DNA from 3 places in the Streptomyces sp. NPDC031474 genome. Region 1 is predicted to be linked to each of the others. Evidence: riboswitches for the same ligand, from Rfam matches in the RefSeq annotation. Region 1 holds a riboswitch; each other region holds the start of a gene.
What was found. A riboswitch is a leader RNA that binds a small molecule or an ion and turns the genes downstream of it on or off. The one in region 1 is predicted to bind cobalamin.

Region 1 (4,007 bases):
CCCGCTCCTGCCCCACAGCCCGCGCGGGGTGACCTGGACGAGGGGCAGCCGGCACCGGGCGGCGACGGCGAGGGATTGGGGGTCGGCGTCCGGCCACTCTGCGAAGAGGGCTTCGCGCAGTTGCCTCATGGTGCGCGGTTCGCTCTCGACGAGGTCGCGGGCGAGGACGGCGAGCCGGTCGAGGTCGACGCCGGCGAGGCCCTTGCGGAAGTACGTCAGCTCACGGTCGCGGGCAGGCTGGACGAACGGCCGCAGGGTCAGGCAGTCGTCGGCGGTGTGGGCGTGGATGGTGGAGCGCATGCTGACGATGCGGACGACCTCGCGGCCGGCCATCGGCGTCGACAGCTTCTCCGGGACGAAGCCGTCGAGGCGGGCGGCGAGCGCGTAGTACGGCGGCTTGACGTTCTGCGCCTGAAGCCCGAGCAGGTGTTCCACGGCGGCCCCGGCCGACAGCGACGAGGGACGCAGCAACAGCTGCCGCTCCAGGGTGGCGCGGTTGAGGGCGCGGGCGCCGAGCACGGGGGCCGCCGGGGACGTCGTCTTCGTCATGCAGGGCAAGCTAACGGGGAATGAGGACAGTTGCTGTCCTCAAGGCGTTCGAGCCGGGTCGCGCCGGGGATGTCCCCCTGCCGGTCCTGGGGCGGGCCGGCTCGTGCCCCCGCCGGCGGCGAAACTAGCGTGCGGTCATGACGTCCACTCAATCGGTCGCCGCCAGCGGCACCACCGACCTGAACACCGGCCGCCCGGTGCCTTCCGACGGCTGCTTCCGCATGGCGGGCACGTCCAGGACGCTGCTCGTCACCGTGCTCCTCCAGCTGGAGGCCGAGGGCAGGCTGTCCCTGGACGACAGCCTCGACCACTGGCTGCCGGGAGTGGTGCGGGGCAACGGCAACGACGGCGGCCGAAGCGCCGTGGTCTCCATGTCCGAGGCGCGGGGCGACACCCCGGAGCACATCCTGGCCCAGGAGAACGCGGCCGGCGCGCTGATCGACCACGCACTGTGCGCAGGAGGCCCGGCGCGTCCCGTGAGCGCGGGTGATGCGAAGTGAGTCGGCCGACGCACGGCATGCTGCATCACGTCGAGTTGTGGGTGCCGGACCTCGACCGCGCCGTCGCCTCGTTGGGCTGGCTGCTGGAGGCGTTGGGGCACACCCTCTTCCAGAGCTGGAGCGGTGGGCGCAGCTGGCGGCTCGGGCCGACCTATCTGGTCATCGAGCAGTCCCCGGCCCTCACCGCCGAACAGCACGAGCGTTGCCGCCCGGGGCTGAACCATCTGGCGTTCCACGTCGACGACGACGCCATGGTCGAGAGGCTGGCCGCCGAAGCCGCGCAGCACGGCTGGCGCCTGATGTTCCCCGAGCGACACCCCTACGCCGGCGGCCGGCAGCACTACGCCGCCTACCTGGAGAACGAGGACGGCTTCGAGGTCGAACTCGTCGCGGGTCCAGGACGTGCTGCCGGGAGGCTGTGGTAGCTTGCCGAGGCCAGTCGTACCCATGTGCGTATCCGTACGTGCGCGGGTCAGGGAATCCGGTGCGACTCCGGAGCTGACGCGCAGCGGTAAGGGCGACGGGCGGGGCACTGGCCACTGGATCGTGATCACGGTCCGGGAAGGCGCCTCGTCCGGGTGACCCCGAGTCCGAAGACCTGCTGGCGGCCTCCGACGCCGGAAGACGGCCGGGGGAGCACCGTACGACCGGGCTTCGCGCCAGAGCCCTCGACGCCGAAGGAAGTTCCGTGCCGTTCGCACGCCCCGTCCGTCCTGCCGTCCTGCTCCTGTCAGCCGCCCTGCTGCTGACCGGCTGCGGCGGCTCCCCCGCCCCGTCGGACTCGTCCGGCTCGGCGGGATCGGCGGGATCGGCGGCGGGTGGCTCCGCCGGCCGTCCGGTCACGCTCGACAACTGCGGGCAGCGGGTCCACGTGGACGGTCCTCCGCGGCGGGCGGTCTCCCTCAACCAGGGCACGACCGAGATCATGCTCTCGCTCGGGCTGGCCGACCGCATGGCGGGCACCGCCACCTGGACCGACCCGGTGGCGAAGGGGCTGGAGAAGGCCAACGCGACGGTGCAGCGGCTGGCCGACAACGCCCCGTCGTTCGAGACGGTCCTGGACACCGAACCCGACTTCGTCGCCGCGTCGTTCGCCTCCACTCTCGGTGAGGGCGGCGTCGCCACCCGCGAACAGTTCGCGAAGGTGGGCGTGCCCACGTACCTCTCCCCCTCCGACTGCGTCGGCAAGGACAACGCCGGCGACGGCGACGGCTCGCGCACCGAGCCGCTGACCATGGACGCGGTCTACGGCGAAGTCACCGACCTGGCCAGGGTCTTCGGTGTCGAGGAACGCGGCACGAAACTGGTCGCCGCTCTGAAGTCCCGTGTGGAGAAGGCCACTTCGGGGCTCCGCGCGCAGAACGTCAGCCTCCTGTACTGGTTCGCCGACTCCCGGTCCCCGTATCTGGCGGGCTGTTGCGGCGCGCCCGGCGTCATCACCCGTGAACTCGGCGCGAAGAACGCCTTCGACGACACCCATGAGGAGTGGCCCCAGGTCAACTGGGAGACGGTCGCCGACAGGGACCCCGACGTCCTCGTCATCGGCGACCTGAGCCGCAGGCAGCAGACGGCCGAGACCGCCGCGAAGAAGATCGCGTTCCTGGAGTCCGACCCGGTCACGAAGAACATGACCGCGGTCAGGAAGAAGCGGTACGTGCTGCTGCCCGGGCAGGCCATGAACCCGACCGTCCGGACCGTCGAGGGTGTGGAGAAGGTGGCGGCTGCGCTGCGCGCGTACGGCCTCGGGGGATGAGCGACGCCCTGTCGGCGGCGACCCCGGCGGCGGTGCGCGGGCTGCGTCGCGCGGCGCTGTGGACGGCCGGTCTCGCACTGTTGTTCGGGTCGGTCGCGGTGGCGATCACCATCGGCCCGGCCGACATCGCGGTCGGTGACGTGTGGGCGACGGTGGCGGCCCATCTCGGCTGGGGGCAGGCGGAGTTGACGCCGATCCGGGACGGGATCGTGTGGAATCTGCGGCTGCCGCGCACGCTGCTGGCCGCCGTGTGCGGAGCCGGCCTCGCCGTGTGCGGCGCGGTGATGCAGTCCCTGCTGCGCAATCCGCTCGCCGACCCCTTCGTCCTCGGCGTGTCGTCCGGGGCCTCGACCGGCGCGGTCGCGGTCGTCGTACTCGGCGTGGGCGGCGGTGTCCTGTCGGTCTCCGGGGGCGCGTTCCTGGGCGCGGCGCTCTCGTTCGCGCTGGTGCTGCTGCTCAGTCACACCCTCGGCGGCACCACGGACCGGGTGGTCCTCGCCGGTGTGGCGGCCATGCAGTTGTTCTCCGCGCTCACCTCGTTCATCGTGATGACGGCCGCCGACGCGGAGACCACGCGCGGGGTGCTGTTCTGGCTGCTCGGCTCGCTCGGCGGGGCCGGCTGGAACGATGTGGGCGTGGGTCTGGCGGCGCTGGTGGTGACGCTGCTGGTGTGCGCCGGGTACGCCACGACACTGGACGCGTTCGCGTTCGGGCAGGACGCCGCCGCGTCCCTGGGCGTGCACGTGGCGCGCACCCGGCTGGTCCTGCTGTGCACCACCGCCCTGCTGACGGCCACCCTGGTCAGCTCGGCGGGGGCGATCGGCTTCGTCGGCCTGGTCCTGCCGCACGCCGCCCGCGCGTTGACCGGCCCCGGGCACACCCGGCTGCTGCCGGCCACCGCGCTGGCCGGGGCGGTGTTCCTGGTGTGGGTGGACACGCTCGCCCGCACCGCCCTGGACCCGCAGGAGGTGCCGGTGGGCGTGGTGACCTCGCTGATCGGCGTCCCGGCCTTCGTCCTCGTGCTGTACCGGACCAGGAGTACGCGATGAAGAGCACCGCGGACGGCGGCGGCGAGGGCGCCGGCGACGGCGGCGGGCTGCGCGCCGAGCGGGTCACGCGCACGGCCGGCGACGCCCTCATCCTGGACGGCGTCAGCATCGCCCCCCGCCCCGCGACCGTCACCGGTCTGCTCGGCCCGAACGGCT
Region 2 (4,007 bases), on a different contig from region 1:
CGCCATCAACTTCCAGCTGCTGGGCGGCATCTGGATCCTGCAGACCTTCCCGGCCCTGGTCGGCGGCCTCTTCACCCGCTGGTTCCACCGCTGGGCGCTGCTCGCCGGCTGGGCGGTCGGCATGGTCTACGGCACCTTCGCCGCGTACGGCGTCGCCTCCCCGACGCAGAAGCACTTCGGCGGCTCGGCGAAGGAGATCCCGGGCATCGGCGAGATCGGCTACATCGGCCTGACGGCGTTCGTCCTCAACGTCGTCGTCACCGTGGTCCTCACCTTCGTCCTGAAGGCGGCCAAGGCCCCGGAGGGCATCGACGAGACCAAGCCGGAGGACTACACGGCGGACGCGGGGGACGCGGGGGTCCAGGTCGACCTGCCTCCGGCGACGGCGGGCAGCGCCCACTAGGGCGTGTGGGCAGCAGGGCCCGTTGCTGCCGGCAGAACGGCTCGCGGATCTCTCCCCGGGGCACCGAGCCCCGGGGAGGTCACGGGCAGAGCTGGAACTCGCAGTCGGGCAGAGAGGTCGAGCCCGGCGCGGGCGGGGTGGACGTGCCTACGTCGGCGGCGAGACGTCGGGCGCGCGGATCGAGGGTGTTCCAGCCCACCGAGGGCGGAATCCACAGACTGTGGCCATAAAGCCCCCGGGCGCGGGCGTGCGGCAGACTCGGGCCCATGGACATCGTGATACGGCGGGTGGAGAGCGGCGAGTTCGAGGCGCTCGGCGAGCTGACCGCCCGCGCCTATCTGGACGACGGCCTCCTCGACTTCGGGGAGAGCGACCCGTACCTCCACAAGCTCAGGAACGTCGCGGAGCGGGCGTCGGCCGCCGAGGTCCTGGTGGCCGTCGAGGGCGGCGTCCTCCTCGGCGGAGTCACCTTCGTCCCGGGCCCGGGCAACCTCATGACGGACATCGCGGGCCCCGGCGAGACCGAGATCCGTATGCTCGCGGTCGGGCGTAGCGCTCGTGGCCGGGGCGCGGGCGAGGCTCTGGTGCGGGCCTGCGTCGAGCGCGCGCGAGCCGTCGAGGGCTGCACCACCGTCGTCCTGTCGACCCAGAGCACCATGTACGCCGCCCACCGCATCTACGGACGTCTCGGCTTCGTCCGTACACCCGAGCGGGACTGGAACCCCGTGCCGGAGCTGAGCGACTTCACTCTCCTCACCTATAAGTTGACGCTCTGAATCCACCCCGACACAACATCTGGGGGTGGCGTGACAGGCGAGCACAAGATGTATGCTCATGCTCGCTGTCGCCGCAGGGGAATCCGGTGCGAATCCGGAACTGTCCCGCAACGGTGTACTTGTGCACATCTGTATTCAAAGCAGCCGCGCACGAGCGTCAGTCCGAGGACCTGCCGACAGCGTGCCCGGCCCATCAGGTCCGGGTGCCCTGACGTCCGGGCCTCGTGGAGTGGGCCGGTGGACGCGACGCCCCGTGCGCTCGTGTGCTGCCCCCTGCCCTCCGCCAGGCCCACCGCCGAGCGAGGGAGAGCCTCACGTGACCATCGCGCCAGCCGAACCGGCTTCAGTGACCGAGCTGGAGACCGACGGTCCCGGTACCGCGTTGCTGCGTACCCTGACCGAGCTGACCGCCGACCTGCCCGACGCCGACCCCGGCCGGGTCGCCGCCGCGGCCCTGCGCGGCCGGTCCGCCCGGGCCGACGAGGCGGAGCTGCGCGAGCTGGCCACGGAGGCGGCCGCCGGCCTGATCTCCGAGGACCCCGCCTACTCGAAACTGGCCGCCCGGCTGCTGACCGTCGGCATCGCCGCGGAGGCCGCCTCGCAGGGCGTCACGTCGTTCACCACGTCGGTCGCCGTCGGCCACCGCGAGGGCCTGATCGCGGACCGCACCGCCGAGTTCGCGCGCGTCCACGCGGCCCGCCTCGACGCGCTGATCGACGCCGACGCCGACGACCGTTTCGGCTACTTCGGCCTGCGCACCCTGCACAGCCGCTACCTGCTGCGGCACCCGATCACCCGCAAGGTCGTCGAGACACCCCAGCACTTCCTGCTGCGCGTCGCCTCCGGTCTCGCCGAGGACGACAGCGCCCGGTCCGTGGACGAGGTCGCCGCGCTCTACCGGCTGATGAGCCGGCTCGACTATCTGCCGTCCTCCCCCACCCTCTTCAACTCCGGTACGCGGCACCCCCAGATGTCGTCCTGCTACCTCCTCGACTCCCCGATCGACGAGCTGGACTCCATCTACGACCGCTACCACCAGGTGGCCCGGTTGTCGAAGCACGCCGGCGGCATCGGACTGTCGTACTCCCGCATCCGCAGCCGCGGTTCGCTGATCCGCGGCACCAACGGGCACTCCAACGGCATCGTCCCGTTCCTGAAGACCCTGGACGCCTCCGTCGCCGCCGTGAACCAGGGTGGCCGGCGCAAGGGCGCGGCAGCCGTCTACCTGGAGACCTGGCACTCCGACATCGAGGAGTTCCTGGAGCTGCGGGACAACACCGGTGAGGACGCCCGCCGTACGCACAACCTGAACCTCGCGCACTGGATCCCGGACGAGTTCATGCGCCGGGTCAACGCCGACGCCGACTGGTCGCTGTTCTCCCCCTCCGACGTGCCCGAGCTGGTCGACCTGTGGGGCGAGGACTTCGACGCCGCCTACCGCAAGGCGGAGGCGGACGGCCTCGCGAAGAAGACCATCCCGGCCCGTGACCTGTACGGCCGCATGATGCGTACCCTCGCGCAGACCGGCAACGGCTGGATGACCTTCAAGGACGCCGCCAACCGCACCGCCAACCAGACGGCCGAGCCGGGTCATGTCGTGCACTCCTCCAACCTGTGCACGGAGATCCTGGAGGTCACGGACGACGGCGAGACGGCCGTGTGCAACCTGGGCTCGGTGAACCTCGGCGCGTTCGTCGACGCCACAGCCGGGGACATCGACTGGGAGCGGCTGGACGAGACCGTCCGCACGGCCGTCACCTTCCTCGACCGGGTCGTCGACATCAACTTCTACCCGACCGAGCAGGCGGGCCGCTCCAACGCGCGCTGGCGGCCGGTCGGCCTCGGCGCGATGGGTCTGCAGGACGTCTTCTTCAAGCTGCGGCTGCCTTTCGACTCGGCCGAGGCGAAGGCGCTGTCCACCCGGATCGCCGAGCGCATCATGCTCGCCGCGTACGAGGCGTCCGCCGATCTCGCCGAGCGCAGCGGCCCGCTGCCCGCCTGGGAGAAGACCCGGACCGCCCGGGGTGTGCTGCACCCCGACCACTACGGCGTCGAGTTCACCTGGCCGGAGCGCTGGGCGGCGCTGCGCGAGCGGATCGCGGCGACCGGCATGCGCAACTCGCTGCTGCTGGCGATCGCGCCCACCGCCACCATCGCCTCCATCGCGGGCGTGTACGAGTGCATCGAGCCGCAGGTGTCCAACCTGTTCAAGCGCGAGACGCTGTCCGGCGAGTTCCTCCAGGTCAACTCGTATCTGGTGAACGACCTCAAGGAGCTCGGCGTCTGGGACGCCCGCACCCGTGAGGCGCTGCGCGACGCCAACGGCTCGGTGCAGGACTTCGCCTGGATCCCGGCGGACGTGCGCGCCCTGTACCGCACGGCGTGGGAGATCCCGCAGCGCGGCCTGATCGACATGGCCGCCGCCCGCACCCCGTACCTGGACCAGGCGCAGTCCCTGAACCTGTTCCTGGAGACGCCGACCATCGGCAAGCTCTCCTCGATGTACGCGTACGCGTGGAAGTCGGGCCTGAAGACCACGTACTACCTGCGCTCGCGCCCGGCGACCCGCATCGCCCGGGCCGCCCGGGCCACCGTCCCCGTTCAGCAGCCGGCGCCCGAAGAGGCCGTCGCCTGCTCCCTGGAAAACCCCGAGTCCTGCGAGGCCTGCCAGTAATGACCAGCCGTAACACGAACCTGCTCGACCCGGGCTTCGAGCTGACTCTGCGCCCGATGCGCTACCCGGACTTCTACGAACGCTACCGGGACGCCATCAAGAACACCTGGACCGTGGAGGAGGTCGACCTCCACTCGGACGTCGCGGACCTCGC
Region 3 (4,007 bases), on a different contig from region 1:
CCGTCGCTCACCGTGCGGCGGGCCGTCGCCACGAGCGTCTCCCAGGCGCGCGCCTGGGCCGCACTCCCCATGCCGTCCCGCGCGTCCCGGGACCCCCGCCCGTCGCGCCGCTGCCCAGTCATGCCCCGATCCTGCCGGGTGAGCAGAATCTCTTCAACGGCTGCGCGACCCGGCCGGAGCGGCTCGCGGGCGGCAAGCCGCCGTACGGACCGCACAGTCACCCCGACATCGGACACCCCGAAGCCCCCCTCAGTTCATCTTCCGTTCACTCAGGTTTCCTACGGTCAACCGACCGATGACTTCGAACGATTGCCTGGGTAAATGGAAAACTTCTCGCTGATCCTCGCGATTGTGGTGGTAACCGCACTCGCGTTTGATTTCACGAACGGTTTTCATGACACCGCCAACGCGATGGCCACGACCATCTCGACCGGTGCACTCAAGCCCAAGGTCGCGGTGGCCATGTCCGCCGCGCTCAACCTGGTGGGCGCTTTCCTCTCCGTGGAGGTCGCCAACACGATCTCCAAGGGTCTCGTCGACGAGACCGGCATCCGTCCCGAGGTCATCTTCGCCGCGTTGGTCGGCGCGATCCTCTGGAACCTGCTGACCTGGCTGGTGGGCCTGCCCTCCAGCTCCTCCCACGCCCTGATGGGCGGTCTGATCGGCGCCACCATCGCCTCGGCCGGCTTCGACGCGGTGCACGGCGACGCGCTGGTCACCAAGGTCCTCATCCCGGCGATCGCGGCGCCGATCGTCGCGGGCGTCGCCGCGATGCTCGCGACCCGCCTCTCCTACACCGTCGGCAAGAAGGCCGACGGCAAGGCCGCCGAGAAGGGCTACCGCGCCGGCCAGATCGCCTCGGCCGGCCTGGTCTCCCTCGCCCACGGCACCAACGACGCGCAGAAGACGATGGGCATCATCACCCTCGCCCTGGTCGCCGGGGGCGCCGTGGCCCCCGACTCCGACCCGCCGGTCTGGGTCATCCTCTCCGCGGGCCTGGCCATCGCGCTGGGCACCTACCTCGGCGGCTGGCGCATCATCCGCACCATGGGCAAGGGCCTGACCGACCTTCAGCCGCAGCAGGGCTTCGCCGCCCAGACCAGCGCGGCCACGGTCATCCTGGCCTCCTCCCACCTCGGCTTCTCCCTCTCCACCACCCACTCGGTCTCCGGCGCGGTGATGGGCGCGGGCCTGGGCCGCAAGGGCGGCGTGGTCCGCTGGTCGACGGCGACCCGCATGTTCGTGGCGTGGGGCCTGACGCTGCCGGCGGCGGCGCTGGTGGGCGCGCTGGCCGAGTCGGTCACGGACCTCGGCGACTGGGGCACGGCGGTCGTGGCCGTCTTCCTGGTGGCCTCCAGCGCGGCGATCTGGAAGATCTCGCGACGCGAGGTCGTCGACGCGTCCAATGTCAACGAGCCCGAGGAGTCGCCGGGCGTGATCACCACGGCGATCGCGGCGGTGACCCCGCCTCCGACGAGCACGGTGACCGAGGACCTGACGGCCACGATCCCGTCCCCGGCGACCGCGACCACCGAGCCCGCCACTCCCCCGGCCGCGGCCGTCTGAGCCCGCGCACCCGGTACGAAGGAAGAGAACCAGCATGAAGATCGACTGGGCAGCCCTGGGCTCCGTCTTCGGTGTCAGCCTCGCGGTCACCGTGGGCCTCGTCACCCTGTTCACCCTGGGCGTCATGGGCCTGTCCCGCCAGGAACGCGCCACGACGGAGGGCGGCTCGGCCACTCTCGCGGTGACGGGCGCGTACGCCTGCTTCGCGGCGTGCGCGGCGGCGGTGGCCTACGGGATCTCCCTGATCGTGGCCTGAGGCGTACAGGTTTCTCACCCGGCCCTGCCCGCGGTCGCCCTCATGGGCGGCGGCGGGCAGGGCCGAGTCGTGCTCTGCGCGCCGTGGGACCAGGCCGATGTGGGGTTCTGCACACTCTCCCCGTGCAGGTCAACAGCAAGTTGACGGCTCTTCCGGGCCCGTGGTGGACTGCCCGAGCCATGTACGGCGGCAGAAGAGGAAGCCGGTGCGAATCCGGCGCGGTCCCGCCACTGTCACCGGGGTAGTAAGCCCCGGGAGCCAGGAACTCTCGCCGCCGGTCTCGTCGAACCAGGGCGTGGACACCCTGAGTGAGGACATATCGCCATGCCCGCTTGGCCGTTGAGGCACACCACCAGGTCGCTGCCCGACCCCACGGCCGGCTGAGCCCGTGCATGCCGATCGCGTTCACGCGTACGGCGCCGCCGCCGGCCTCTTCGGTGACCTGCTCCTCGGCGATCCCCGCCGGGGGCATCCGGTCGCCGTGTTCGGGCGGACGGCCGCAGCCGTGGAACGGCTGCTCTGGCGCGACCACCGCGGCTGGGGCACCGTCCACACCGTCGTGTGCGCCGGTGGGGTCGTGGCCCTGGGAGCGGTCGCCCGCAAGGCCGTACGTCCCTCTTCGGCCGCTTCTGTCGGCCTCACCGCCGCCGCCACCTGGGCCGTCGTCGGCGGAACCTCTCTCGTTGGGGAGGCCCGTGCCATCGGGCGGGCCCTCGAAGCGGGGGACGTCGAGGCCGCCCGGGAACGGCTGCCGCATCTGTGCGGGCGGGATCCGCAGGCGCTGGACGCGGACGGGATGGCGCGGGCCGTCGTGGAGTCGGTCGCCGAGAACACCTCCGACGCCGTCGTGGGGGCGCTCGTGTGGGGGGCCGTCGGCGGGGTGCCGGGGCTGCTCGGATTCCGGGCCGTCAACACCCTCGACGCCATGGTCGGGCACAGGTCGGCCCGGTACCGGCGGTTCGGGTGGGCCTCCGCGCGGCTCGACGACCTCGCCGGGTGGCCGGGGGCGCGGCTGACCGCCGTACTGGCCGCCGTCGCGGGGGATGATCCGCGGGCCGCGCTGCGGGCCTGGCGGGCGGACGCCGGCCGGCATCCCAGCCCCAACGCCGGGCCCGTCGAGGCCTCCTTCGCGGGCGCGCTCGGCGTGCGGCTGGGCGGGACGCTGTCGTACGGCGGCCGGGTGGAGCACCGGCCGGTGCTGAACGGGGCGGCCGGGCGGCCCGTCGCCGTCCACGACATCGAACGCGCCGCACGGCTCTCGCGCCGCGTCGGCCTGCTGGCGCTCGGCGTCACCGTCGCCGCGCGCGCCATCGTCACGACAGTGAAGGGGCGGACGACATGAGCGGGGGACTTCTCGTCGCCGGCACCACCTCCGACGCCGGCAAGAGCGTCGTCACGGCCGGGATCTGCCGGTGGCTGGTGCGGCAGGGCGTCAAGGTCGCGCCGTTCAAGGCGCAGAACATGTCCCTCAACTCGTTCGTGACGCGCGAGGGCGCCGAGATCGGGCGGGCGCAGGCCATGCAGGCGCAGGCGTGCCGGGTCGAGCCGACCGCCCTGATGAATCCCGTGCTGCTCAAGCCCGGCGGAGAGCAGAGCAGTCAGGTCGTGCTGATGGGCAAGCCCGTCGGCGAGCTCAGTGCCCGCGGGTACCACGGCGGGCGGCAGCAGAAGTTGCTCGGGACCGTGCTCGACTGTCTCGCCGAGTTGCGGGGCACGTATGACGCCGTGATCTGTGAGGGGGCGGGTTCTCCCGCCGAGATCAATCTGCGGCGGACCGACATCGTGAACATGGGGATCGCCCGTAACGCGCGGCTTCCCGTGCTCGTGGTCGGTGACATCGACCGCGGCGGGGTCTTCGCCTCCTTCTTCGGGACCGTCGCCCTGCTCTCGCCCGAGGACCAGGAACTCGTCGCCGGGTTCCTCGTCAACAAGTTCCGGGGCGATGTCAGCCTCCTGGAGCCCGGGCTCGACATGCTGCACGGCCTCACCGGGCGGCGGACGTACGGCGTCCTGCCTTTCCAGCACGGGCTGGGCATCGACGAGGAGGACGGACTGCGGGTCTCCCTGCGGGGGACCGTGCGGGAGTCGAACGTCGCGCCGCCCGCGGGTGAGGACGTGCTGCGGGTCGCTGTCTGTGCCGTCCCTCTCATGTCCAACTTCACCGACGTGGACGCGCTGGCCGCCG

Region 2: it holds a riboswitch for cobalamin, as region 1 does, so the genes downstream of both, ACZ5SK_RS30850 (ribonucleoside-diphosphate reductase subunit alpha) here and ACZ5SK_RS18470 (ABC transporter substrate-binding protein) in region 1, are expected to answer to the same signal.
Region 3: it holds a riboswitch for cobalamin, as region 1 does, so the genes downstream of both, ACZ5SK_RS00320 (cobalamin biosynthesis protein) here and ACZ5SK_RS18470 (ABC transporter substrate-binding protein) in region 1, are expected to answer to the same signal.

What each region holds. Positions count from the first base shown of each region.
Region 1 covers NZ_JBVIJX010000008.1:244,698-248,704, forward strand. The annotation lists gene ACZ5SK_RS18455 (winged helix DNA-binding domain-containing protein) at 1-549, opposite strand, end outside; gene ACZ5SK_RS18460 (serine hydrolase) at 687-1,049, shown strand; gene ACZ5SK_RS18465 (VOC family protein) at 1,067-1,474, shown strand; cobalamin riboswitch at 1,499-1,651, shown strand; gene ACZ5SK_RS18470 (ABC transporter substrate-binding protein) at 1,738-2,802, shown strand; gene ACZ5SK_RS18475 (FecCD family ABC transporter permease) at 2,799-3,851, shown strand; gene ACZ5SK_RS18480 (ABC transporter ATP-binding protein) at 3,848-4,007, shown strand, end outside.
Region 2 covers NZ_JBVIJX010000015.1:167,300-171,306, forward strand. The annotation lists gene mctP (monocarboxylate uptake permease MctP) at 1-403, shown strand, start outside; gene ACZ5SK_RS30840 (hypothetical protein) at 483-671, opposite strand; gene ACZ5SK_RS30845 (GNAT family N-acetyltransferase) at 670-1,179, shown strand; cobalamin riboswitch at 1,232-1,371, shown strand; gene ACZ5SK_RS30850 (ribonucleoside-diphosphate reductase subunit alpha) at 1,496-3,853, shown strand; gene ACZ5SK_RS30855 (ribonucleotide-diphosphate reductase subunit beta) at 3,853-4,007, shown strand, end outside.
Region 3 covers NZ_JBVIJX010000001.1:59,645-63,651, forward strand. The annotation lists gene ACZ5SK_RS00305 (class II aldolase/adducin family protein) at 1-122, opposite strand, end outside; gene ACZ5SK_RS00310 (inorganic phosphate transporter) at 322-1,566, shown strand; gene ACZ5SK_RS00315 (hypothetical protein) at 1,601-1,822, shown strand; cobalamin riboswitch at 1,970-2,109, shown strand; gene ACZ5SK_RS00320 (cobalamin biosynthesis protein) at 2,211-3,164, shown strand; gene ACZ5SK_RS00325 (cobyric acid synthase) at 3,161-4,007, shown strand, end outside.